3 regions of the Bradyrhizobium sp. SBR1B genome follow, and region 3 is predicted to be linked to each of the others. Evidence: predicted binding sites of a transcription regulator. Region 3 holds the regulator's gene; each other region holds the start of a gene.
The links. The regulator LexA, encoded in region 3, represses DNA repair genes until DNA is damaged. The targets are predictions, from matches to a motif close to TGTTCNNNNTGTGTTCNG.
Positions count from the first base shown of each region.

Region 1: the regulator LexA is predicted to act here: its motif matches at 5,108-5,125, upstream of GGD61_RS12360 (single-stranded DNA-binding protein).
Region 2: the regulator LexA is predicted to act here: its motif matches at 4,134-4,151, upstream of ruvC (crossover junction endodeoxyribonuclease RuvC).

Region 1 is NZ_JACIHC010000004.1:127,947-135,618, forward strand. It holds gene uvrA (excinuclease ABC subunit UvrA) at 1-1,918, opposite strand, end outside; gene GGD61_RS12345 (outer membrane protein) at 2,205-2,951, opposite strand; gene GGD61_RS12350 (outer membrane protein) at 3,174-3,848, opposite strand; gene GGD61_RS12355 (outer membrane protein) at 4,084-4,833, opposite strand; gene GGD61_RS12360 (single-stranded DNA-binding protein) at 5,281-5,778, shown strand; gene gyrA (DNA gyrase subunit A) at 6,133-7,672, shown strand, end outside.
Region 2 is NZ_JACIHC010000014.1:180,555-188,226, reverse strand. It holds gene GGD61_RS29075 (methyl-accepting chemotaxis protein) at 1-1,070, opposite strand, end outside; gene GGD61_RS29070 (methyl-accepting chemotaxis protein) at 1,249-2,994, opposite strand; gene GGD61_RS29065 (YebC/PmpR family DNA-binding transcriptional regulator) at 3,205-3,951, shown strand; gene ruvC (crossover junction endodeoxyribonuclease RuvC) at 4,182-4,709, shown strand; gene ruvA (Holliday junction branch migration protein RuvA) at 4,706-5,323, shown strand; gene ruvB (Holliday junction branch migration DNA helicase RuvB) at 5,475-6,509, shown strand; gene GGD61_RS29045 (metallophosphoesterase) at 6,639-7,559, shown strand; gene ybgC (tol-pal system-associated acyl-CoA thioesterase) at 7,628-7,672, shown strand, end outside.
Region 3 is NZ_JACIHC010000004.1:14,468-22,139, forward strand. It holds gene GGD61_RS11795 (ComEC/Rec2 family competence protein) at 1-2,207, shown strand, start outside; gene GGD61_RS11800 (GAF domain-containing protein) at 2,217-3,158, opposite strand; gene GGD61_RS11805 (hypothetical protein) at 3,377-3,811, opposite strand; gene lexA (transcriptional repressor LexA) at 4,344-5,045, opposite strand; gene glp (gephyrin-like molybdotransferase Glp) at 5,221-6,432, opposite strand; gene GGD61_RS11820 (hypothetical protein) at 6,661-6,867, opposite strand; gene GGD61_RS11825 (HAD family phosphatase) at 7,037-7,666, opposite strand.

The DNA of each region.
Region 1 (7,672 bases), 110 kb from region 3:
GCTCCGGCACCTCGACCTCGAGCTCGCCGGTCAGGTACTTGCCGGTCAGCGATTTCGGGTTGCGCATGATCTCGGCGGGCGTGCCTTCGGCAATGATGTTGCCGCCATGCATGCCGGCGCCGGGGCCGATGTCGAGGACGTGGTCGGCGAGCAGAATGGCGTCCTCGTCATGCTCGACCACGATCACGGTGTTGCCGAGGTCGCGCAGTCGCTTGAGGGTGTCGAGCAGGCGCGCGTTGTCGCGCTGGTGCAAGCCGATCGAGGGCTCGTCCAGCACGTAGAGCACGCCCGTCAGGCCCGAGCCGATCTGCGAGGCCAGGCGGATGCGCTGGCTCTCGCCGCCGGACAGCGTGCCGGAGGAGCGGGACAAGGTGAGATAGTTGAGGCCGACGTCGAGCAGGAAGGTGAGACGTTCGCGGATCTCCTTGAGAATGCGGCCGGCGATCTCGTTCTGCTGCGCGTTCAGCGCCTCCGGCACGGTCTCGAACCATGCGCCGGCGCCCTTCACGGACAGCTCGGAGATCTCGCCGATATGCTTGCCGCCGATCTTGACGCAGAGCGCCTCGGGCTTGAGCCGAAAGCCCTTGCAGCCCTCGCAGGGCACGTCGTGGAAATACTTCGCCAGCTCCTCACGCGCCCACTCGCTCTCGGTCTCGCGGTAGCGGCGGTTGATGTTGGTGATGACGCCTTCGAACGGCTTCTTGGTGTCGTAGGAGCGCACCCCGTCCTCGTAGGAGAACTTGATCTCGTCCTCGCCGGAGCCGTGGAGGATGGCGTTCTGCGTCTTCTTGGCCAGGTCCTTCCACTTGGTGGTCAGCGTGAACTTGTAGTGCTTGCCGAGCGCGGTCAGCGTCTGCACGTAATAGGGCGACGACGACTTGGCCCAGGGCGCGATCGCGCCCTTGCCGATCGCGAGCTCCTTGTCGGGGATGACGAGGTCTTCGTCGACATGCTGCTCGACGCCGAGGCCGCCGCAGGCCGGACACGCGCCGTAGGGATTGTTGAATGAGAACAGGCGCGGCTCGACCTCGGGAATGGTGAAGCCGGAGACCGGGCAGGCGAACTTTTCCGAGAACAGGATGCGCTCGGGGCCGCTCTTGTCGTGGATCTTCGCCGTCTTCTTTTTCTCTTCCGCGGGCGCGGCCGCGGGTGCGTCGGCGAACTCGACGACGGCAAGGCCTTCGGCGAGCTTCAGCGCGGTCTCAAAGCTCTCTGCGAGGCGCTGGCCGATGTCGGCGCGCACCACGATGCGGTCGACCACGACGTCGATGTCGTGCGGGAATTTCTTGTCGAGAACAGGCGCTTCGGCGAGCTCATGGAAAGTGCCGTCGATCTTGACGCGCTGAAAGCCCTTCTTGAGCCATTCGGCGAGCTCCTTGCGGTACTCGCCCTTGCGGCCGCGCACGACGGGCGCGAGCAGATAGAGGCGGGTGCCCTCGGGCAGCGCCAGCACGCGGTCGACCATCTGCGAGACGGTCTGGCTCTCGATCGGCAGGCCGGTCGCCGGCGAATAGGGCACGCCGACGCGCGCCCAGAGCAGGCGCATGTAGTCATAGATCTCGGTCACGGTGCCGACGGTGGAGCGCGGGTTCTTCGACGTCGTCTTCTGCTCGATCGAGATCGCCGGCGACAGGCCGTCGATCTGGTCGACGTCAGGCTTCTGCATCATCTCGAGGAACTGGCGCGCATAGGCCGACAGCGATTCGACGTAGCGGCGCTGGCCCTCGGCGTAGATGGTGTCGAAGGCGAGCGAGGATTTGCCGGAGCCGGAGAGGCCGGTGAACACCACCAGCTTGTCGCGGGGAATCTCGACGTCGATGTTCTTGAGGTTGTGCTCGCGCGCGCCACGGATCGTAATTGCGCGCAGGCTGGAGCCCGCGTTCTGTTGTTGGCGCTTCGCCTTGATCACTTCATCCATCCGAGTTGCCCTCAAGGAATCCCATGGGTGCGCGACCGCGCCAATAAAAAAGGCGCGCTCGCCCGGAACCGGGATCGGCGCCGATGGGGTTGTCAGCGAACGTAGGAAGAACGGAGACGGATTTCCAGTGGGACTTGCGAATCGTCAACGGAATGTTGGCGCGCTGGCGGCATCTGGCAGCAGGAGCTTTTCGGAACTGCGCGGCAAGGTGCCGCGAAAACAAAAAGGCCGGCGCAAGGCCGGCCTTTCGTGACGATGGGACGTCGGTAGCGATCAGGACTTCAGATCAATACCGGGCGACCACGGGGCCGCCGAAGGTGTAGTTGAGGCGGACTGTGCCCATGTCGACGTCCTGCTTGATCCGGTCGATGCGGTCGTTGACGCCGAGGATCGTGAACGAGTTGTTGCGCTTGCCCATGAACAGGTGGTCGTATTCGATCGCAACAGACCAGTTCGGTGCGAAGCCGAATTCGATGCCGGTGCCGACCGCGCCACCCCAGCGGGTCTCGCTCGCGCTGTCGAGGACGACGCCACCCAGCAGACCGTTATATTTGGCGTGCGTGACGGCCGCGCCACCCTTCACGTACCAGAGCACGTTGTTCCAGGCATAGCCGACCTGGCCGGTGAACAGGCCAATTGCGTCGATCTTGGTCTGGTTGACCAGCGGGCCAAGCACCAAGCTCGTATTCGAGCCCTTCAGGTTGGCCCAGTCGCCCTGAGCTTCGAGGCCGAACACCCAGTTGGCCGACTGCCAGCGATAGCCGACCTGGCCGCCGACGACGCCGCCGGTCGCATTGTGACAGCCTTCAGCCGTGTCCGGACCGGCAATGCCGAAGATATTGTTGACGTCCCAGCAGTTGCGGCTCGAGGCGCCGCCGCCGTTGATACCGATGTAGAAACCGCTCCAATTGTACATCGCGATCGGCGCGACCGGAGCCTTGGTGTAGGGGCGGGCCGCCAAATCGGCCGCCGAGGCGGGTGCCAACGCGCTAAGTGCGAACAAGCTGGCCGAAGCCAGCAAAAGCTTCTTCATATCCATTCCCCAGTTCCGTTTCTCTTTCTGACCTTCCGAAAAGCGGAAGAGCCAGCGGACCTATGACCCGATTAATGTCATTGCTTTACACCATTAAAGCCAAAGGTTGTGTCACCCGGGGGCCACATCTCTGCGAAAACGCGAGCGGGCCGGTTGGCGCGCAAAAAACAAAAAGGCCGGCGCGAGGCCGGCCTTTCGCAACGCGAGGCGTTGAAGTGTAGCTTAGTACTTGGCGACCACGGGGGCGCCGAAGTGATAGTTCACGCCGACCTGCACGGTGTGGAAGTTGAGCGTGCCGGTGGTGACCGGAGCGCCGAGACCGGAGAAGTAGGTCTCGCCGCCGAGGCTGCGATAGAGGTACTCGCCCTTGACCGACCACTGCGGAGCGAAGAACGCCTCGACGCCGGCGCCGACGGTCCAGCCCGAGTGGAACTTGCTGTCGGAGACGGTCACGCCGAGCGCGCTGACGCTGACCTTGTTGTCGATCCAGGCGTAACCACCGGTGCCGTAGAACAGCACGTTGTTGACGGCCCAGCCGATGCGGCCGCGGACGGTGCCGAGCGCGTCGGTCTTGGACGACACGGTGATGCCGAGAGCAGTCGCCGAGGCGCTGACGTCAGCCCAGGAACCATCGGCCTCGATGCCGAACACGACGTTGCCGGCCTGCCAGTTGTAGCCGGCGGTGCCGCCGACGAAGCCACCCTTCATCTTCGGGTCGCCGGAAGCGTTTTCCCAGGCGCCGCCACCGACGATACCGAGATAGAAGCCGGTCCAGTTGTAGACGGCAGCCGCCGGAGCGATCGGAGCCTTGGTGTAGGGGCGGGCTGCGAGGTCGGCCGCCGAAGCGGGCGCAGCGAGAGCGAACAAACAGGCCGAAGCCAACAAAACCTTCTTCATTTTCAACTAATCCCAGTCCCAGTTTCTGTTGTTGCCTTCCTGACCGGAAGGGCAGCGGACTCAACGGCCCAACTAATGCCGTGCTTACACCACTAAAGCCGCAAGTTGTGTCTCCGAAAAGCCACAGCAGTCGAAAAGGTGATGGTTACTGACTTATTGCTTCCGTTTCACGTCGCGCCAAACGAAAAAGGCCGGCGCGAGGCCGGCCTTAGACGTCAATGATGTCAGAGGGATATCAGTACCGCGCGACGCCCTGCGCACCCCAGTTGAAGTGATAGTTCACGCCTGCCTTGACCGTGTGGACGGTATCGGTCCACTCGGACCGGTTGGTCACGACGGGGCTGTACTGAATCGTGCTCTTGCCGAAGTCGATATAGTTGTATTCGACCTTGGCCGACCAGTTCGGAGCGAACATGTATTCCGCGCCGGCGCCGACGGTCCAACCCCAGCGGGTGTTGTTCTGGATGAAGACGTTTCCGGGGACGCCATCGTAGCGATGCTGAATGTCGCCGACCGCAGCGCCGCCGCTGACGAAGAAGAGAGCGGGGCCGGTCGAGTAGCCGAGACGGCCCTTGATGTCGCCGAAGCCGCGGATTCTCGTGAAATAGGTGTCGCCGAGGCCGGCATTGATCTCGGCCGAACGACCGTTGATGTCAGCCCAATGATAGTCGCCCTCGATGCCGAACACCCAGTTGGCCGCCTGCCAGTTGTAGCCGACCACGCCACCGACAAAGCCGCCGGTGGTGTCGTAGTTCTGACTTCCCGCAAAGAGCGCCGTATTCGGACCGCCAAAGAAGGTTTCGTCGCTGCGGCCCCAGGCACCGCCGCCCTGCACACCGAGGTAGAAGCCGGTCCAGGTATAGATCGGAGCGGGGGGCGCGACCGGCGCCTTTGTATAGGGACGCGCTGCGAGATCCGCAGCACCGGCCGGAGCCGAGAGGGTCAGCGCAACCGCGCCGGCGAAGCCAAACAAAATCTTCTTCACTGTAATCTCCCCAGTCGTGTCCGCCTCTCTGAGTTCCCCAAGGCGGACGATCAGGCGCGAGGCCCATTGCATCAATTCCAGGCACGACGATAGCTCGATTCTGCGGCAGAGTCCGTGCCCGGAGTGCAACAGTTGGATGTAATCGACCTACCTCTAACTTAATGAATGTTAAGTAGTTTTTGGCGTTCACGGGAACCCGATTTGGTTCCATCCCGATTGCCATCGCAGCGCCATCTGGATGCCATCGCGTCTCCACATTGGCGGCGATTTCTGGAGGAACAAATCTGGAACAGATCGCCGGTCGGTGCTATATGTGGGGATAACCTCGGGGGTGATGGGCTGATCAGCCCCTGCAAGCGTATAGGGTCGCCTTAACAGGGCGCAGAGGAACGCGGGCAGCGCGCTCGGCCTTAGGAAATTCAGTGGCATTCGGAGTGGAGAGCGGCGATGGCGGGAAGCGTCAACAAGGTCATTCTGGTTGGAAATCTCGGCAAGGATCCTGAAATCCGCCGCACCCAGGACGGGCGGCCGATCGCGAATCTGAGCATCGCCACCTCCGAGACCTGGCGCGACAAGAACAGCGGCGAGCGCAAGGAAAAGACCGAGTGGCATCGCGTCGTGATCTTCAATGAAGGGCTCTGCAAGGTCGCCGAGCAATACCTGAAGAAGGGCGCGAAGGTTTACATCGAGGGCGCGCTCCAGACCCGCAAATGGACCGACCAGAGCGGCGTCGAGAAGTACTCGACCGAGGTCGTGCTCCAGGGCTTCAATTCGACGCTCACGATGCTCGATGGCCGTGGCGGCGGCGGAGGAGGCGGCAGCTTCGGCGACGAGCCGGGCGGCGATTTCGGCTCCTCCGGTCCAGTCAGCAGCGCGCCGCGCCGTCCCGTCGCCGCCGGCGGCGGTGGCCGCAACAGCGACATGGACGACGACATCCCGTTCTGAGAACGGACCGGACGATCAGGGGGCGCTGCCGGCTGAGCGGCGCCTTCTCATTTCGTGTCAGCAAACCTTACTAATCGGCAGGAAGGGCTCGGGTTTTCCGGGCCCGCTTCATGTTTGGGTTGAACTCGGATTGCCCAGCGCAATCGCGTCGAAGGGCGCGTTGACGCGCGATCGACAGGGGTCCCAGAGGCGATTTCGGAAGGCCTGTTCCCGGTCCCTCCGAGACGCTCCCCTTAAGGCCGTAAGTTATTGGAAAAATAAGCGGAAAAAGCGCTTCCCTGAAGCCTGCGAGGGTGGTTATCAGGGTCTCGATGCGCTATATGATTCCCAGATAAAACCTCACCGGATTTCCCCTTGGCTGACGACGACGACAAGCCCGGCGACCAGCCGGGGCAACCCTCGGATATTCGCCCCGTCTCCATCTTCGAGGAGATGAAGAAGTCCTATCTCGACTACGCCATGAGCGTGATCGTGGCGCGGGCGCTGCCTGATGCCCGGGACGGTCTGAAGCCGGTGCACCGCCGCATCCTGTTCTCGATGAACGAGCAGGGGCACACGCCCGACAAGAAGTACGTCAAATCCGCCCGCGTGGTCGGTGACGTCATCGGTAAGTATCACCCGCACGGCGACCAGTCGATTTACGACGCCATGGTCCGCATGGCGCAGGACTTCTCGATGCGCGTGCCGTTGATCGACGGCCAGGGCAATTTCGGCTCGGTCGACGGCGATCCCCCGGCTGCCTATCGTTACACCGAAGCGCGCCTGACCAAGGCCGCGCTGGCCCTGCTGGCCGACATCGACAAGGACACTGTCGACTTCCAGCCGAACTACGACAACAACGAGACCGAGCCGTCGGTCTTGCCGGCCAAGTTCCCGAACCTTCTCGTCAACGGCGCCGGCGGCATCGCGGTCGGCATGGCGACCAATATCCCGCCGCACAATCTAGGCGAGGTCATCGACGCCTGCGTCGCGCTGATCGACAACCCCGCGCTCACCATCGACGAGCTCATCAACATCGTGCCCGGACCGGATTTCCCGACCGGCGGCGTCATTCTCGGACGGCAGGGCATCCGCTCCGCCTATCACCTCGGCCGCGGCTCGATCGTCATGCGCGGCAAGGTCGCGATCGAGACCATCCGCAAGGAGCGTGAGGCGCTCATCATCACCGAGATTCCCTACCAGGTGAACAAGGCGACGATGGTCGAGCGCATCGCCGAGCTGGTGAAGGAAAAGAAGATCGAGGGCATCGGCGACCTGCGCGATGAATCGGATCGCGAAGGCTACCGCGTCGTCATCGAATTGAAGCGCGACGCCGTGCCGGATGTGGTGCTGAACCAGCTGTACCGTTTCACGCCGCTGCAGACCAGCTTCGGCGTCAACATGGTGGCGCTCGACAGCGGCCGTCCGCGGATCATGCATCTGAAGGACCTGCTCGCGATCTTCGTCGACTTCCGTGAGCGGGTCGTCACGCGGCGCACCAAGTACCTGCTCGCCAAGGCGCGCGACCGCGCCCATATTTTGGTCGGTCTGGCGATCGCGGTTGCCAATATCGACGAGATGATCCGCGTGATCCGGACCTCGCCGGACCCGACCACCGCGCGCGACACGCTGATGTCGCGCGACTGGCCGGCCCGGGACGTCGAGGACATGCTGACCCTGATCGACGATCCCCGTCACCGCATCAGCGCGGACGGCACGATCCGGCTGTCGATGGAGCAGGCGAGGGCCATTCTCGACCTGCGCCTTCAGCGCCTCACCGCACTCGGCCGCGACGAAATCCGCGACGAGCTCGACAAGCTTGCCGGCGAGATTGCCGATTATCTCGACATCCTGCGCTCGCGCGAGCGCGTGCTGGGCATCATCAAGACCGAGCTTGCCGAGGTGAAGGCCGAGT
Region 2 (7,672 bases), on a different contig from region 3:
ACGTAGTTGGTGAGGTACTGCTTTGGATCGGTGCCGGGAATTTCGCGATACGTCTCGTCCATGAGCTGGTCGAGCGTGATGTCGCCGCGATCGATCGCGGCCTCGAATTCGGTCGAGATCCGCTTCGCGGTCTCGACGACGACCCGGATCAGCGGTGCGTCGGATGTTTCCACGCCGCTGTCGGCGATCAGCGCGATCAGGCCTTCGGAGGTGTCGAGCAGCTTGGTCACGCGCTGGTCGGCGCTCTTGAGATCGCGCGAGGAGAGGTCGACGCCCTTGGCGAGTTCGTTCAGCTCGCTGATGACGGTGTCGCAATGTCCGAGATTGGAGGTCGCCGCGCGCGTGACGCTGCCGATCTCCGCCTCCACGGAGGCGAAGCCCTGCTGGACCCGCGAGATGATGCCGGAGATCTGCTGGGCGCCTTCGCCTGCGGTCTTCGCGCGCTGCGAAGCGTCGCTGCTCTCGCCGATCAGGCCTTCGATCTGGCCGTCGAGATCGCGCACGGTGTCGGAGATCTGGTGCGTGGCCTGGCGGGTGGCTTCCGCGAGGTTCTTCACCTCGCTTGCGACCACCGCAAAGCCGCGGCCGGCGTTGCCGGCGCGGGCGGCTTCGATGGTTGCGTTCAGCGCCAGCAGATTGGTCTGCTTCGCGATCGCCTCGATCGAGCCGGAGACTTTCGCGACCTGCGCCAGCGCCGAGCCGACGGCACTGAGGCGCGCCTCGATGCGCTCCACCGCTGCGACGAGCTCGGAGATGTGGCTGACCGCGGTGTCGACGGCGCTGCGTGATTGCGCGATCTCACCGACCGCCGCGGACGTGGTGGTTTGCACGGCCTGCGAGGCGTTGGCGATATCGTGGTTGGCCGAGACCATCGTCTCGGCGGTCTTCTGAAGATGGTGGAACCGTTCCGACTGGTTGGCGACGCGGTTTGCGACTTCCTGGACGTTGCCGGCGATATCGGCGAGTTCCACGCCGAGGCCGCCAATGCGATCGGCAAGCTGATCGATCAGCCGCTCGGCCAGCGTGCGATTGGAGCCGGTGTCCATGACTGCAAGTTGTACGACGGACATATTCGATGAGTCCTCCAGTCAGAGCCGCAACCCGGCTCACGGCGGCATTCCCATTCCAATTCAGTTTAAAAGGATGATTCGCGGCCGGCGTCTTGCCTGAGCGTGCACTCAGGCGCAATTCGCGCCCTGTTTCTCGATTCCGCTCGAAAGACTGCGGGACATTTTTTCGGGCCAGGCTCTAGAGCTTGTAGGCCGTGCGGAATCCACCCCAGTGCCGGCCCTGCACGCGGATCGGAACGTCGATCTCGCGCATCATCACCGTATTCCCGTTGCCCATGTCGCGCGCATAGCTCTGCACCAGGTACGAGCGCAGGTTGCGTGCGGCCGCCAACCCCGCCGGATCGTTGAATATCCTGCGGTTGCGACTATTGGCTGTGTTCCAGGCGACGTCGCCCGGTCGCTGCGGGTGCGAATAGATCTTGTTGTGCACCGGCAGGAAGCCGTTGCGGTCGACCATGGCGCAGAACGCCATGCGCTGGTCCTTGGCCAGAAAGACCTCCTGGAACGGCGGCAGCGCGCGGTCGGCCCAGTCGAGATATTTCGTGCGGTATTGCTGCGGATTGGTTCCGGCGATTTCGGCGTAGTCGGTGTCGAAGAGATCGTCGATCCCCACTTCGCCGCGGGCAAGGGCCTGCTCGAAGATCTTGGTCAGCGCGTTGCCCGCTTCCATGGCGCGGGTGACGAACTCCGTGTTCTCTTCGTGGATCGCCCAGAGCCTGTCCTCGATCTTTTCGCTGAGCTCGGCATTGGGACCGACGAATTGCGCGCGGGCCCCGGCCTTGGATTGCTCGATCACGCGCAGGCGGCAGGCGCCGACGGCTTCGAGGGTGCCTTCGATCATCGCTTGCGGTGCAAGCCGGCCCGCATCCGCGCCACCGATCAGCACGCCCTCCATCGAGATTTCATAGACCGGCATCACGCCGCGCGCGGTTTCGAGCTTCAGATGGCAGGGCAGCCGTTCGGTCTTGCGGCGGTCGTCATGCTCGCTCTGGCGGAGCAGCACGGCGCAGCGCGATTTCAGCTTCTGTGCGAAGGTGGTGACGGCCTTGCCGGCACTGGCGACGTTCTCGCCATGGCTCTCGGCCGCCTTGGTCGCGGCATCGATCTCGGCTGCGCTCTCGCCGACCGAGACGATGAACTCCGAGGCGCTGGCGGCGTTGCCGGAGACTTCGCTGGTCGTGGCGTTCTGTTCGGCGACCGCGCCGTTGACGGTCTCGAAGACCGGGCGGATCGCCTCGATCGCCTGCGAAATGCGGTGCACGGCATCGGCGGAGCCGGCGGCGTCGCGCTGCAGCGCGTCGATCTTCTTCGTAATCTCTTCCGTCGCCCCTTGCGTCTGCACCGCGAGGGCCTTGACCTCGGTTGCGACGACCGCAAAGCCTTTTCCCGCAGCGCCCGCGCGTGCGGCCTCGATCGTCGAGTTGAGCGCGAGCAGCGTCGTCTGCCGCGCGATCTGTGCGATCAGGTTGACGACATTGCCGATGGCGGCGGAGGATTCGCGCAGGCGATCGACATTGGCACGGGCTTCCTGCGCCGCGGCGCTGGCCTCGTCGGCGAGCTTGCCGGCCTCGCGAACCTGCGCCCCGATCCCTAGCGCGGACTGGGTGAACTTGTCCGCGGCATGGGCGAAGGTGGAGGCGGTCGATTGCGCGGCATTGGTCCGGCCGGTCAGGGCGTCGGTGCGGTCGCGGATGGCGGCAAGCGTCGATGCGGTCGCTTCGGCGCCGCCCGCCACCGAATTGGCGGCGCGCTCGAGCTGGCGGATCATCGCGCCGAGCTCGAGTTCCAGCAATTCCAGGATTTCCCGCGCCGAATCACCTTCGGCCGGGGCGGGCTCGGACTGGGCCACCGGCGGTGCGGCCTCTGCGGCTGCCACGGGCGCGGCCATATCCGGCAGACGCTTCCGAAATAGTCCGAATGCCATCAGGTCTCTCTTGTCGGGGGACGCTCGGAGGTTATTTTCGCAGGCTGGAATGAAGTCAGGGTTAACGATGCCTCACCTCTGGGCAGGGGCCTGTACGGTGTTACCTTAAAGTATCCGAGACCCTTTCATTCCGGTGGGTTGGCGGCCTATAAGGCCGCGTTTCCCACCCTCATTGGCGTACGATTCCAAGAGATCCCCGAGAGACCACGCATGGCCGGACATTCCCAATTCAAGAACATCATGCACCGCAAGGGGCGGCAGGATGCCCAGAAGTCGAAGCTGTTCGGCAAGCTGGCGCGGGAAATCACCGTCGCGGCCAAGCTGGGCACGCCCGACCCCAACATGAACCCCCGCCTCCGCGCCGCCGTAATCGCCGCGCGGCAGGAGAACATGCCGAAGGACAATATCGAGCGCGCCATCAAGAAGGCACTCGGCAGCGACGGCGAGAACTATGACGAGATCCGCTACGAGGGTTATGGCCCCGGCGGCGTTGCCGTCATCGTCGAGGCGCTGACCGACAACCGTAACCGCGCCGCCTCCGACATCCGCTCCTTCTTCACCAAATCGGGCGGCAATCTCGGCGAAACCGGCTCGGTGTCCTTCATGTTCGATCGCACCGGAATCATCGAATACGACCGCAGCGTCGCCTCCGACGACGCCGTGCTCGATGCCGCGATCGAGGCCGGCGCCGACGACGTCGTCTCCGGCGAAGCCGGTCACGAGATCTACGCCTCGACCGAAGGCTATCGCGACGTCGCCAAGGCGCTGGAAGCCAAGTTCGGCGAGCCGCGCAGGGCCGCGCTGATCTGGAAGCCGCAAAACACGGTCGCGGTCGACGACGAGACCGGCGAGAAGCTGCTCAAGCTGATGGACCTGCTCAACGAGCACGACGATGTCCAGCACGTCTACGCCAATTTCGAGGTGTCGGACGCGCTGGTGGCGAAGATGGGCGGGTAGAGCCTCACCTCACCCTCCGCTGTCGTCGTCCGGCTTGACCGGGCGACCCAGTATTCCAGAGACAGCAATGGGAATACGGAGAAGCCGCGGCGTACTGGATACCCCGCCTTCGCGGGGTATGACGCCCGGAGTCTGTGGTGGGCGGTGCGGCTCACTAACGCCCCCACTTCCCCTGTTACTTCCGTTCTGTTTCTGTTTCCCCCACGGCAGCCAGCCGCTATCACTGGCCCATGACTGCGCTCCCGATTCGTGGCCCCGTTCGCATCATCGGCATCGACCCCGGCCTGCGCCGCACCGGCTGGGGCGTGATCGAGGCTGAGGGCAATCGCCTGATCTACGTCGCCTGCGGTTCGGTGGAACCGCCGGACGATTTGCCGCTGGCGCGCCGGCTGCTCGCGATCCATGAAGGGCTCGCGGCCGTGCTCTCGAACCATCAGCCGATGGAAGCCGCGGTCGAGCAGACCTTCGTCAACAAGGACGGCGTTGCGACACTGAAGCTCGGCCAGGCCCGAGGCGTCGCCATGCTGGCGCCCGCAATGTTCGGCATCTCGGTCGCCGAATACGCGCCGAACCAGGTCAAGAAAACCGTGGTCGGCGCCGGCCATGCCGACAAGCAACAGATCGCGATGATGCTGAAGATATTGCTGCCCAAGGCCGAGCCGCCGTCCGCCGACGCCGCCGACGCGCTCGCCATCGCCATCACCCACGCCCATCACCGCCAGAGCACCGCGCTGCGGCTGAAGGTGGCGGGGTTATGATCGGCAAACTCAAGGGCCTGATCGATTCCTACGGCGAGGATTTCGTGATTCTTGACGTCGGCGGCGTCGGCTATCAGGTGCATTGCTCGACGCGCACGTTGCAGCATCTGCCCAAGCCGGGCGAAGCTGCCGTGCTGTCGATCGAGACCTATGTCCGCGAGGACCAGATCAAACTGTTCGGCTTCCGCACCGACCAGGAGCGCGAATGGTTTCGCCTGCTCCAGACCGTGCAGGGCGTCGGCGCCAAGGTCGCGCTCGCCGTGCTCGGCACGCTGGCGCCGGCCGATCTCGCCAATGCCATTGCGCTCCGCGACAAGGCCGCGGTGGCGCGCACGCCCGGCGTTGGTCCCAAGGTCGCCGAACGCATCGTCACCGAGTTGAAGGACAAGGCGCCGGCTTTCGCCAATGTCGATCCGGCCGTCGTGCATCTTGCCGGTGCGGTCGACGACCAGCGCGCGCCGCGGCCCGTCGCCGATGCGATCTCCGCGCTGGTCAATCTCGGCTACGGCCAGCCGCAGGCCGCCGCCGCGATTGCGTCGGCCTCGCGCAGTGCGGGTGAGAACGCCGAGACGGCGCAGCTCATTCGCCTCGGCCTGAAGGAACTGGCGAAGTGAGCGCGGCAATGGTCAGTCTCGTAGGGTGGGCAAAGCGCAGCGTGCCCACCACTCTTAGGGCGATCGGAGAGATATCGTGGGCACGGCGCGAAGAGTGCCTTTGCCCACCCTACGGGGAGTTCGCCAAGTGAGCGATCCCAAGGCCTCCCGCATGGTCTCGCCCGAGCGCCGCAGCGACGATGTCGGCGACACCGCGCTGCGCCCGCAGTCGCTGTCCGATTTCGTCGGCCAGCAGCAGGCGCGCAAGAACCTCTCGATCTTCATCGAGGCGGCGCGCAAGCGCGGCGAGGCGCTGGATCACGTGCTGTTCGTAGGTCCCCCCGGCCTCGGCAAGACCACGCTGGCGCAGATCGTGGCCAAGGAATTGGGCGTCGGCTTTCGCGCGACATCGGGTCCCGTGATCGCCAAGGCCGGCGATCTCGCAGCTCTCCTCACCAATCTCGAAGAGCGCGACGTACTCTTCATCGACGAGATCCATCGTCTTAGCCCGGCGGTGGAAGAGGTGCTCTATCCCGCGATGGAGGACTTTCAGCTCGACCTCATCATCGGCGAGGGCCCGGCGGCGCGCTCGGTGAAGATCGAGCTGTCGAAATTCACCCTCGTCGGCGCCACCACGCGTGCCGGCCTGCTCACCAATCCCTTGCGCGATCGTTTCGGCATTCCGGTCCGGCTCAATTTCTACACGATCGAGGAGCTCGAAAGCATCGTCAGCCGCGGCGCGCGCGTGCTCAATGTCGGCATGAGCGCGGATGGCGCCAACGAAATCGCCCGCCGCGCCCGCGGCACGCCGCGTATCGCCGGCCGCCTGCTCCGCCGCGTGCGCGATTTCGCCTCGGCGGCCGATGCCGACAAGATCGACCGCAAGATCGCCGACCACGCCCTGAGCGCGCTCGAGGTCGATGCCGCGGGCCTCGACGCGATGGACCGTCGCTACCTCACGACCATCGCGATGAACTATGGCGGCGGCCCGGTTGGCGTCGAGACCATGGCCGCCGCGTTGTCCGAGCCGCGCGATGCGATCGAGGACATCATCGAGCCCTATCTGATCCAGTGCGGCTATCTCCAGCGCACCCCGCGCGGCCGTCTGCTCACCTCGCACGCCTTCCGTCATCTCGGCATCGCCGAGCCCTCGCGCGATGCGGCGGCACAATTCGGCCTGTTCGGCACGGACGAGAGCGACGACTGAGCTGCGCCAATGCAGCGCGCTCCTTCTGTCATGAATTTCTGGTAATCTCGTGCAGACGGTCTGCATGAACGCACCCCAATTCCGCTCCAATCAGACCGCATCAACAAGGCGCATCTCGATCGGGCTTCCATGATTACGCGCCGTCATTTCATCCGTTCCATCGGCGGTCTGTCCGCCCTCGGCATCTCGACCGCCGCCTACGGCGTCGGCGTCGAGCCGGTGCTGCGGCTTCGCGTCACCCGCTATCATCCGAAGCCGCGGCAATGGCCGGCGGATTTTTCGCTGAAGATCGCGGCCATCGCCGACATCCACGCCTGCGATCCCTGGATGTCGCTGGAGCGGATCGAGGGCATCGTCGACCGTGCCAATGCGCTGAAGCCTGATATCATCGTGCTGCTCGGCGACTATGTCGCCGGCCTTCACCACGTCACGCGCCTCATCCCGTCGCGCGAATGGGCGAGGGTGCTGGCCGGACTCAAGGCACCGCTCGGCGTCCATGCCGTCATGGGCAATCACGATTATTGGGACGACAGGACCGTGCAGCAGGCGGGGCACGGACCGACCATCGCGCATCGGGCGCTGGAGGCGGCCGGCATCCCCGTCTACGAGAACGACGTCGTGCGCCTCACCAAGGACGGCCGTCCGTTCTGGCTCGCCGGGCTCGGCGATCAGCTGGCCTACTACCCCTCAAAGCGCTATGGCCGCGCGCATCGGCTCGGCGCCGACGATCTCGCCGGCACGCTGGCGAAGGTCACCGACGATGCGCCGGTCATCCTGCTCGCGCACGAGCCCAACATCGCGCCGCTCGTACCCGGGCGCGTCGCGCTGCAACTGTCCGGCCATACCCATGGCGGCCAGGTTCGTCTGCTCGGCTGGTCACCGGCGGTTTCGCCCAAGAACGGCGTGCGCCTCGCTTATGGCCACTTCCGCCTCAAATGCGACCTCATTGTCTCCGGCGGCCTCGGTTGCAGCATCATGCCGGTCCGTGTCGGTGTGCCGCCCGAGATCGTCGAGGTGACGCTGGGAAGGACAGGGCTCGCTGTGTCCTAGCAACGCTTGCGCGTCCGGCCGTTTTTGCGCAAAACGGACCTATAGCGACAAGCGAAGAGGCTCGCGACGTGACAGCTCATCTCGACGGCGAGATCCGCGACGGCCGCCACCAC
Region 3 (7,672 bases):
CGGCTGGCGGCTTTGCCCCCGCGGGCTTTGGAGCCTGGCCGGCAATCGTCGAGACGCTGCGTGAATGGGCCCGCGCCGAGGCCGGCGCGGGGCGACTGTTGCCGTGGGTGCCGGTCGCCTTTGGCGGCGGTATCGCCCTTTATTTTGCCGCCGATCATGAGCCAGTGCTGTGGGTCGTTGCCGCGACGGCGATCGCGCTCACGTTTGGCGCGATCCTGTTGCGGCGGAGCCGGCTCTTTGCGCCTGCGATCATGATTGCGGCGGTCGCTTCCGGCTTTGCCGTGGCGACCTGGAAGACGGCGCGCATCGCCCATCCCGTGCTGGCCAAGCCGCTCTATTCGGTGTCGCTGTCGGGTTTCGTCGAGGCCCGCGATATCCGCGAGCGCACCGATCGTTTCGTGCTGCGCGTCACCGCGATGGAGGCGCAGCGCAGCGAGGTCAAGCTGGAACGGGTCCGCCTGTCGGTGCGCAAGGGCACTGCGCCCGAGGTCGGTAGCTTCGTGCAGCTCAAGGCGCGGCTGATGCCGCCGCTCTCGCCGGTGCGCCCCGGCAGCTACGATTTCTCGCGCGACATGTTCTTTCAGGGCATCGGCGCTTCCGGCTTCGTGATGGGCGCGATCACGGCTTCAATCCCGCCCGATGCCGGTGGCCTGCGGCTGCGCTATGCCGCCTTCATGCAAGGCCTGCGCGATACGATCGATGCGCGCATCCGGGCCACGCTCGAGGGCGATAACCGCGCGATCGCGACAGCGCTACTCACCGGGCGGCGCGATGCGATTTCCACGCCGGTCAACGACGCGATGTTCATCTCGGGGCTCGGGCACGTGCTCTCGATCTCCGGCTATCACATGGCGGTCGTCGCCGGCGTGGTCTTCTTCGCGGTGCGCGCATTGCTGGCCTTGATCCCGGGACTTGCGGCCGGCTTTGCCATCAAGAAATGGTCGGCGGCCGCAGCGCTGGTCGCGGCTGCGTTTTATCTGCTGCTGTCGGGCGCGGAGGTCGCGACGCAGAGATCGTTCTTCATGACGGCGGTGGTGCTGATCGCAGTGATGGTCGATCGCCGCGCCATCACCTTCCGCACGCTCGCAGTGGCGGCACTGATCGTGCTCGCAGTCGCACCGGAGGCGCTGGTGCATCCGAGTTTTCAGATGTCGTTCGCCGCGACGCTCGGACTTGTTGCGCTGGTGCAGATCGGCATGCCGAACCTGTTTGCGTCCCCCGATCATTCGGCGACAGCGCGGATCGCGCTGTGGGGCGGCCGCGAGATCGCGATGCTGTTCCTGGCCTCGCTGATCGCAGGGCTTGCGACCACGCCCTACGCCGCCTTCCACTTCCACCGCGTCACGCCCTACGGCGTGCTCGCCAACCTCGGCGCGATGCCGGTGGTCTCTGCGCTGGTAATGCCGGCGGGGCTGTTGGGCCTGCTCGCAGCGCCGTTCGGGCTCGACGGCGTGTTCTGGTGGCTGATGGGGATCGGGATCGACTGGATGGTCGCGGTCTCGCGCTGGGTGGCGGCACTGCCGGGCGCGGTCGGCCGCATCCCGGCCTTCGGCATCGCGCCGCTGATCGCAGCGAGCCTGGGGGTCATCGTGATGGGCCTGTTGCGCACGCCCCTGCGCTGGGGCGGTGCCGTGGTGCTGCTGGTTTCCATCGGCTGGGGGCTTTCGGTGCGGCAGCCCGATATCCTGATCGCCGGGGACGGCGCGAGCGTCGCGGTGCGGGGCGCGGACGGGCGTTTGCATCTGATCAGGGCAGGCAAGGACAATTTCCTGCTGAAGGAGTGGTTGTCTGCCGACGCCGATCCGCGCGATGCCGGCAGTAGCGCGCTGGCGAGCGGCATATCGTGCGACGAGTCCGGCTGCGTGACACCGCTCGCCGACGGACGGCTGGTCGCGCTGGCCTCGCGCATCGACGCGTTGGCGGAGGATTGCAGCCGCGCCGCGCTGGTGGTGACGTCGCGGCCCGCGCCGCCGGATTGTGCCGCGATGGTGGTGGATCGGCAGCGCCTCGCTCGCCAGGGCGCGCTGGCATTGACGCAGCGCGGCGACGGCTTTTCGGTTCAGGCGGTGAGGGCGAGCGGCACGAACCGCCCGTGGTCACCGGCTGGTGTCGGCGAAGGTGATTTCGACGGCAGCCTTGTGCCGAAGGCGGCTCCCCGCAGCCGCGACGCAACGCCATCGGAGACCGACTTGCAGGCCGACGATTGACGCGATCGATTACAGATACCAGGCCAGCACGGCCTCGAGCCTTGCGTTGCCGATGACTGGCAGGGCCACCATCCGGTTCAGCCCGGCTGCGCAGGCCTCGGACCCGGCGATCGAGCCGTCATGGGTGAGATCGTCGTTGAGCGCGGGCATGCCGGTGGCCCAGGCGCCGCCGATGCTGCCTTCGCCTCGGGCGATGGATTTGTCCGCATAGCGTGCGGCAAGGTCGGTCTGCGCGCTGCAATCGCCGGCGCGAAAGACCAGTGCCGAACGGGCCTCGTTCGGGACCCAGATCTCGAAGCGTCGCGCAATCGGCGTTGCCTGCGCCGAGACGAATGTCAAAACCCAGGTCTGGTCGGTGCCGGTTCGGTAGGGTACGCCGACCCCCAGATTGATCCCGACCTTGGCGGCGTCCTCCCAGCGCAGGAAGCTCTTGGCGTCGTGCAGGTCCTTGATGATCAGCGGCAGGCCCGCCTTCCAGGTGCGTCCGAGCAGGCCGAAGCCGCGAGGAAACCTGGTGTGGCGGGAGTTGAATTCGAACATGTCCGCCGCGCCGTAATAGCCGTCGACGAGGCCCATCTCGTGGGAGAGATCAGGATCGTTGTGCCAGAGCTCGATCGCGCCGACATGCGCCTCGTCGTCGCCGCAGAACAGCACCATCACGGCTTGCAGGAATTCGCCTGCAAACAGCGGCACCGCCACGCCGCAGGTGAGGCCGGCCGCGACGGCCTGATCGGTTCGCTTGAAATAGGAGTTGGCGAATTTCGTGAGGATGACGGGATGGCCGCAGGCCCAGGCCTTGCCTGGAAGCCCCTCGTCATATCCGAAGTGCAGCTCTTCGCTGACGGCCTTGAACGCGGACAGCCCTTCATCGTAGAGGCCGCCGCCGAATTCCAGCCGCATGCGCGTCCGGTCAGGCACCCAGAGTTCAACGACGCGAATGAAGGTTTTCATCGAGCGTGTCCGCCGCCTCAAACCACGACAGCATCGGTCATTTGGCTGCGGAGCGGACGTTCAAAATTCAGGCAGCACGGCTCAAACTTCGTGCGGCGACGAGGCGAGGCGGCGGCGCTCGCCGATCGAATTTCATGAAACAAAAACCCACCGGGCTCGCCGGCCTCGGCCGGCGACGGCATTTCAATCCTTGCCCTCGGCCTATCGGGCGGAGGGCGTCAGCCGATCGGCAGTCGTGTGACCGTCGGGCGACTGTCGGCGATGATCTGCGGCTTGTGCTCGCGCTCGCCGATCGGCTGGGTCACCGGCAGTTGCAGCACGGTTGCGCGCTGGCCTTCGACCAGTTGCGTCACCAGCACGGATTTGCCGTCCGGGAATTCGATCGCGTCATGATGGCGATCGGGAATGTGCGGATCGATCTTGCCGAACTTGCCGACGCGGGAGTTGACGGTGCGCGTCCAGATCCAGCGGTTGTCGTAACGGACGTCGTCGGCGAAGGCGAGCTCCGTCCCCGGCAGCAGGCAGACCGCGACGGAGAGATCGGCTTCGGAGGCGAAGCCGCGCGTCGAGGTGCCGCGGAATGTTGTCGTAACGATCGTCTCGCCGACTTCTGCGGGGCGCGTCGCGACGGCATGCAGGCTGTAGTCACACATCGGGTGCTCCTCAATGCAGAGATAGCGACCCGCACCTCTTTCGGAGGCGCAGGCCCCTACCAGAGTGGAAGCACGTGACGGTCTGCTCGGTTGTAGGCAAATCTGCGGCTGGGATCCGCGAGCCCCGATCACATTATCTTTTCCATCTTTTCCGAATTTGTTAGGAACAAAGTCGGCTTCCGTGCATTTGGCAGCCGCGTCTCGACAACCGCGCCTGTCAACGACCGGCGGAGTGATGCGCTTGCGCAGCAACGGCTTGCGATGCTGATGTTGCGATCAGCGTTGCTGCGGTTGCACTCAAACGAGCTGCGCATTTGGGCCGTCCCCCTCGAACTCGAAAGGCCGCGAAGCGATGTTGCGTCGCGCGGCCTGCCGAGGATGTCGCGCAAGGAGGAGGGGCCGGACAATCTGTGCGATACCAGAAAGACTATCCAGCCGGAGCGGACCGTTATCCGCTCCAATCTCTGATCGGCGAGGCCGATCGAAGGCGCGCGCGAGGCGCTAAAGACTTCGGTATCGAGTACTTCCGGTATCAGTACTTGCGGTAAAGCCCGATCAGCTTGCCCTGAATCTTCACGCGGTTCGGCGGCAGGATGCGCACCTCATAAGCGGCATTGGCGGGCTCCAGCGCGATCGAGGCGCCGCGGCGGCGGAAGCGCTTGAGCGTGGCTTCCTCGTCGTCGATCAGTGCCACCACGATGTCGCCGGTATCGGCGCTCTCGTTGCGCTGGATCAGCGCCATGTCGCCGTCGAGGATGCCGGCCTCGACCATGGAATCACCGCGCACTTCGAGCGCGTAATGCTCGCCGGAGCCGAGCATGTCGGGCGGCACGCTGATCGTGTGGCTGCGGGTCTGCAAAGCCTCGATCGGAGTACCGGCCGCGATGCGGCCCATCACGGGCACCGCAACGGGTCGCTCGCCCTCGTCCGCGGACGGGCTGGAGCTCGCGCGTAGCTTGCCGAGATTGCCCTCGATGACGCTTGGCGTGAAGCCGCGTCGGTTGCCGGCGGCAGCCTGGAGCTCCGGCAGCTTGATCACTTCGATGGCCCGGGCGCGGTTGGGCAGGCGGCGGATGAAGCCGCGCTCCTCGAGCGCGGTGATCAGGCGGTGGATACCTGACTTCGAGCGTAGGTCGAGCGCATCCTTCATCTCGTCGAAGGACGGCGGCACGCCGCTTTCCTTCAAGCGCTCGCTGATGAACCGCAGAAGCTCGTATTGTTTGCGCGTTAACATCTCGAACAAAGTCCCCCGGTTGATGTCGTTCGATTCCGAGACGATGAGTTCAGCGATAAGCCGCTACATCTCGAAACAAATCATGAACGGACACTATATGTTCGATATGTGTTCCGCAACTGCTTAATTTACCGTGAACAGAACGAAACTCACGGAATGCGTGTGGCGGCGCAGTTCAGACGGGGAGCCGCAGCACCTCGCAGGGGCTGTCGGCCTCGGCCTTCGGCGCAAACGGTGCGCGCACGAGAAGTACCTGTGCTGCAGCAAGATTCGCAAGCAGAGAGGAGTCCTGATGGCTGACGGGAAGGGCAACGAGCGTGCCGTCGTCGCGCATTTCCAGGCGCGCGCGCAGATAATCCTCGCGCTGGTCGTTGGCGCCGAGATCGCGGCCCAGCACGACGCGCTCGCGATGATGATGAATCACCGAACGGCCTGACAGCGCGCGAATCAGCGGCAACATGAACAGGAAGGCGCAGACGTAGGACGACACGGGATTGCCGGGCAGGCCGATGACGCCCATTGCCCCTAACCGTCCGTGCATCATCGGCTTGCCGGGCCGCATCGCGATCTTCCAGAACGCCATCGCGATGCCTTCGTCCTTGAGCGCCTGCTGGACCAGATCGTGGTCGCCGACCGATGCGCCTCCGGTCGTGACCAGGATGTCGGCGCCGCTTTCGCGCGCGCGGCGGACGCCGGCGGTGGTGGCCTCCAGCGTATCGGCGGCGACACCGAGGTCGATGGTCTCGGCGCCTTCGCTGCGGGCGAGCGCGTGCAGGGCATAGCCGTTGGAATAGACGATCTGGCCGTGCCCGGGCGTTGAGCCCGGCATCACCAGTTCGTCGCCGGTGGCGAGAATCGCGACCTTCGGACGGCGGCAAACGGCGAGCTGCGGGTGGTTCATTCCGGCGGCGAGGGCGAGATCGCGCTCCGTCAGACGGGTTCCCTTGCGCAGGAGAACGTCGCCCTCGCGGAAATCGACGCCGGCGGGGCGGATGTGCCGACCCACGATCGCGGCTTCCTTGATCGTTATGTGCTTGCCTTCGGCGATCGTGTCCTCCTGGATCACGACCGCATCCGCGCCGTCCGGAACGACGCCGCCGGTGAAGATTCGCACGGCTTCGCCGGCGCCGACCTTTCCCGTGAACGGACGGCCCGCTGCGACCTCACCGATCATGGTCAGCCTGGAATCGATTGTTGCCGCGTCGGCTGCACGCACGGCATAGCCGTCCATCGCCGACATCGCCTGGGGCGGCTGGGTGCGCCGCGCAGCGACGTCCTGCGCGAGCACGCGATGGTAGGCTTCGTCGAGTGAAACCATCTCTGGGGGCAGCGGCTCTGCACCCGCCAGCACCGCAGCAAGGGCGTCGGAAACCGGCATCAAGGCCACGGGCGAAACTCCTGCTCGGCACGTTCGGATGAAATGTTCCGACAGTCTTCTAGCCGAGCGCGGGGGCAGAGGCAAAATGGCGGAGCGGGCAGGATTTATCCTGCCGCTTCCGGCCCAGAATGGAAGGCAGGCTCAGGCTTGGCGTGGCATGATCCAGAGAACGAGACCGATCGGCAGGAGGGTGGCCATGGCGAGGACGAGAATGACGAGCGCCACAGCCAGCATCGCTCAACTCCCGCTCGGCCGGTCCGGCCCGGCGTCCAGCGCGACGTCGGGAGCCTTCGGCCCTTGATCCTTGTCGGGCAGCGGATCGGCCTGGGATTTCAGGTCGGCGGCCTTGCTGATCAGCTTGGCGGAAAGGTCAGAATCCGAGGTGGTTCTTGCGAATTCAAGCAGGAGAGAGGCTTGCTTGGTGAGATAGGTTTTGCCCAGCACGTGCATAAGTCCGGTGTAGAAGTCCCAACGGACTCAAGAGTCCGTAAGGGGCCATTCCGTTCCCGGAACTCCGTACAAAAATGCACAAAGCGCTCTGGTTCCTCATTTTGGGCAAAATTGGTTCCGGAAGACTTGGGCGACGTTGGCGTCTCCCGCTGCGCGGAGATCGTCAGATGCCCAATGCCTTCAAGGCGTTCCCGACGTCGCGCGGCGACGTCACATGCACCGCTGTCAGCCCGCGCGACCGCGCGCCTTCAACATTCTCGGCGAGATCGTCGAAGAAAACGATACGTCTTGCGGGCACGCCGATGGCGGCGACGACATGGTCGAAGGCTTCCGCATCCGGTTTGCGCAGGCCGATGCTGGACGACAGATATAGCGCGCGGAAATGGCCGAGCAGTTCGCAGTATTCCTTCGAGAAATAGTCGACATGCGGCCGGTTGGTGTTGGAGAAGGCGTAGAGCGGCATCTGCTTCGCCGCGCGCGGCAGCAGCTCGGCGATGTCAGGCATCTCGCCGGCGAAGATCGCGTTCCAGCCTTCCAGGAACTGGGCGTCCGAAATGCCGATGCCGAGCGAAGCACGCAGCGAGGCGAAATAGTCCTCGTCGCTGATCCTGCCGACCTCGTGCAGCCGGTAAGCCTCGTCACGCACATAGCGCGCGACGATGGCCTCGGGCTGGCAGCCGGCATGTCCCGCCCAGCAGGCGATCGCCTTGGAGAAGTCGATGTCGAGCACCACGCGCCCGAGATCGAACAGCAGCGCATCCGCGCTGCCGGGAGAAAGCGAGTTCACTTGCATCCTTTC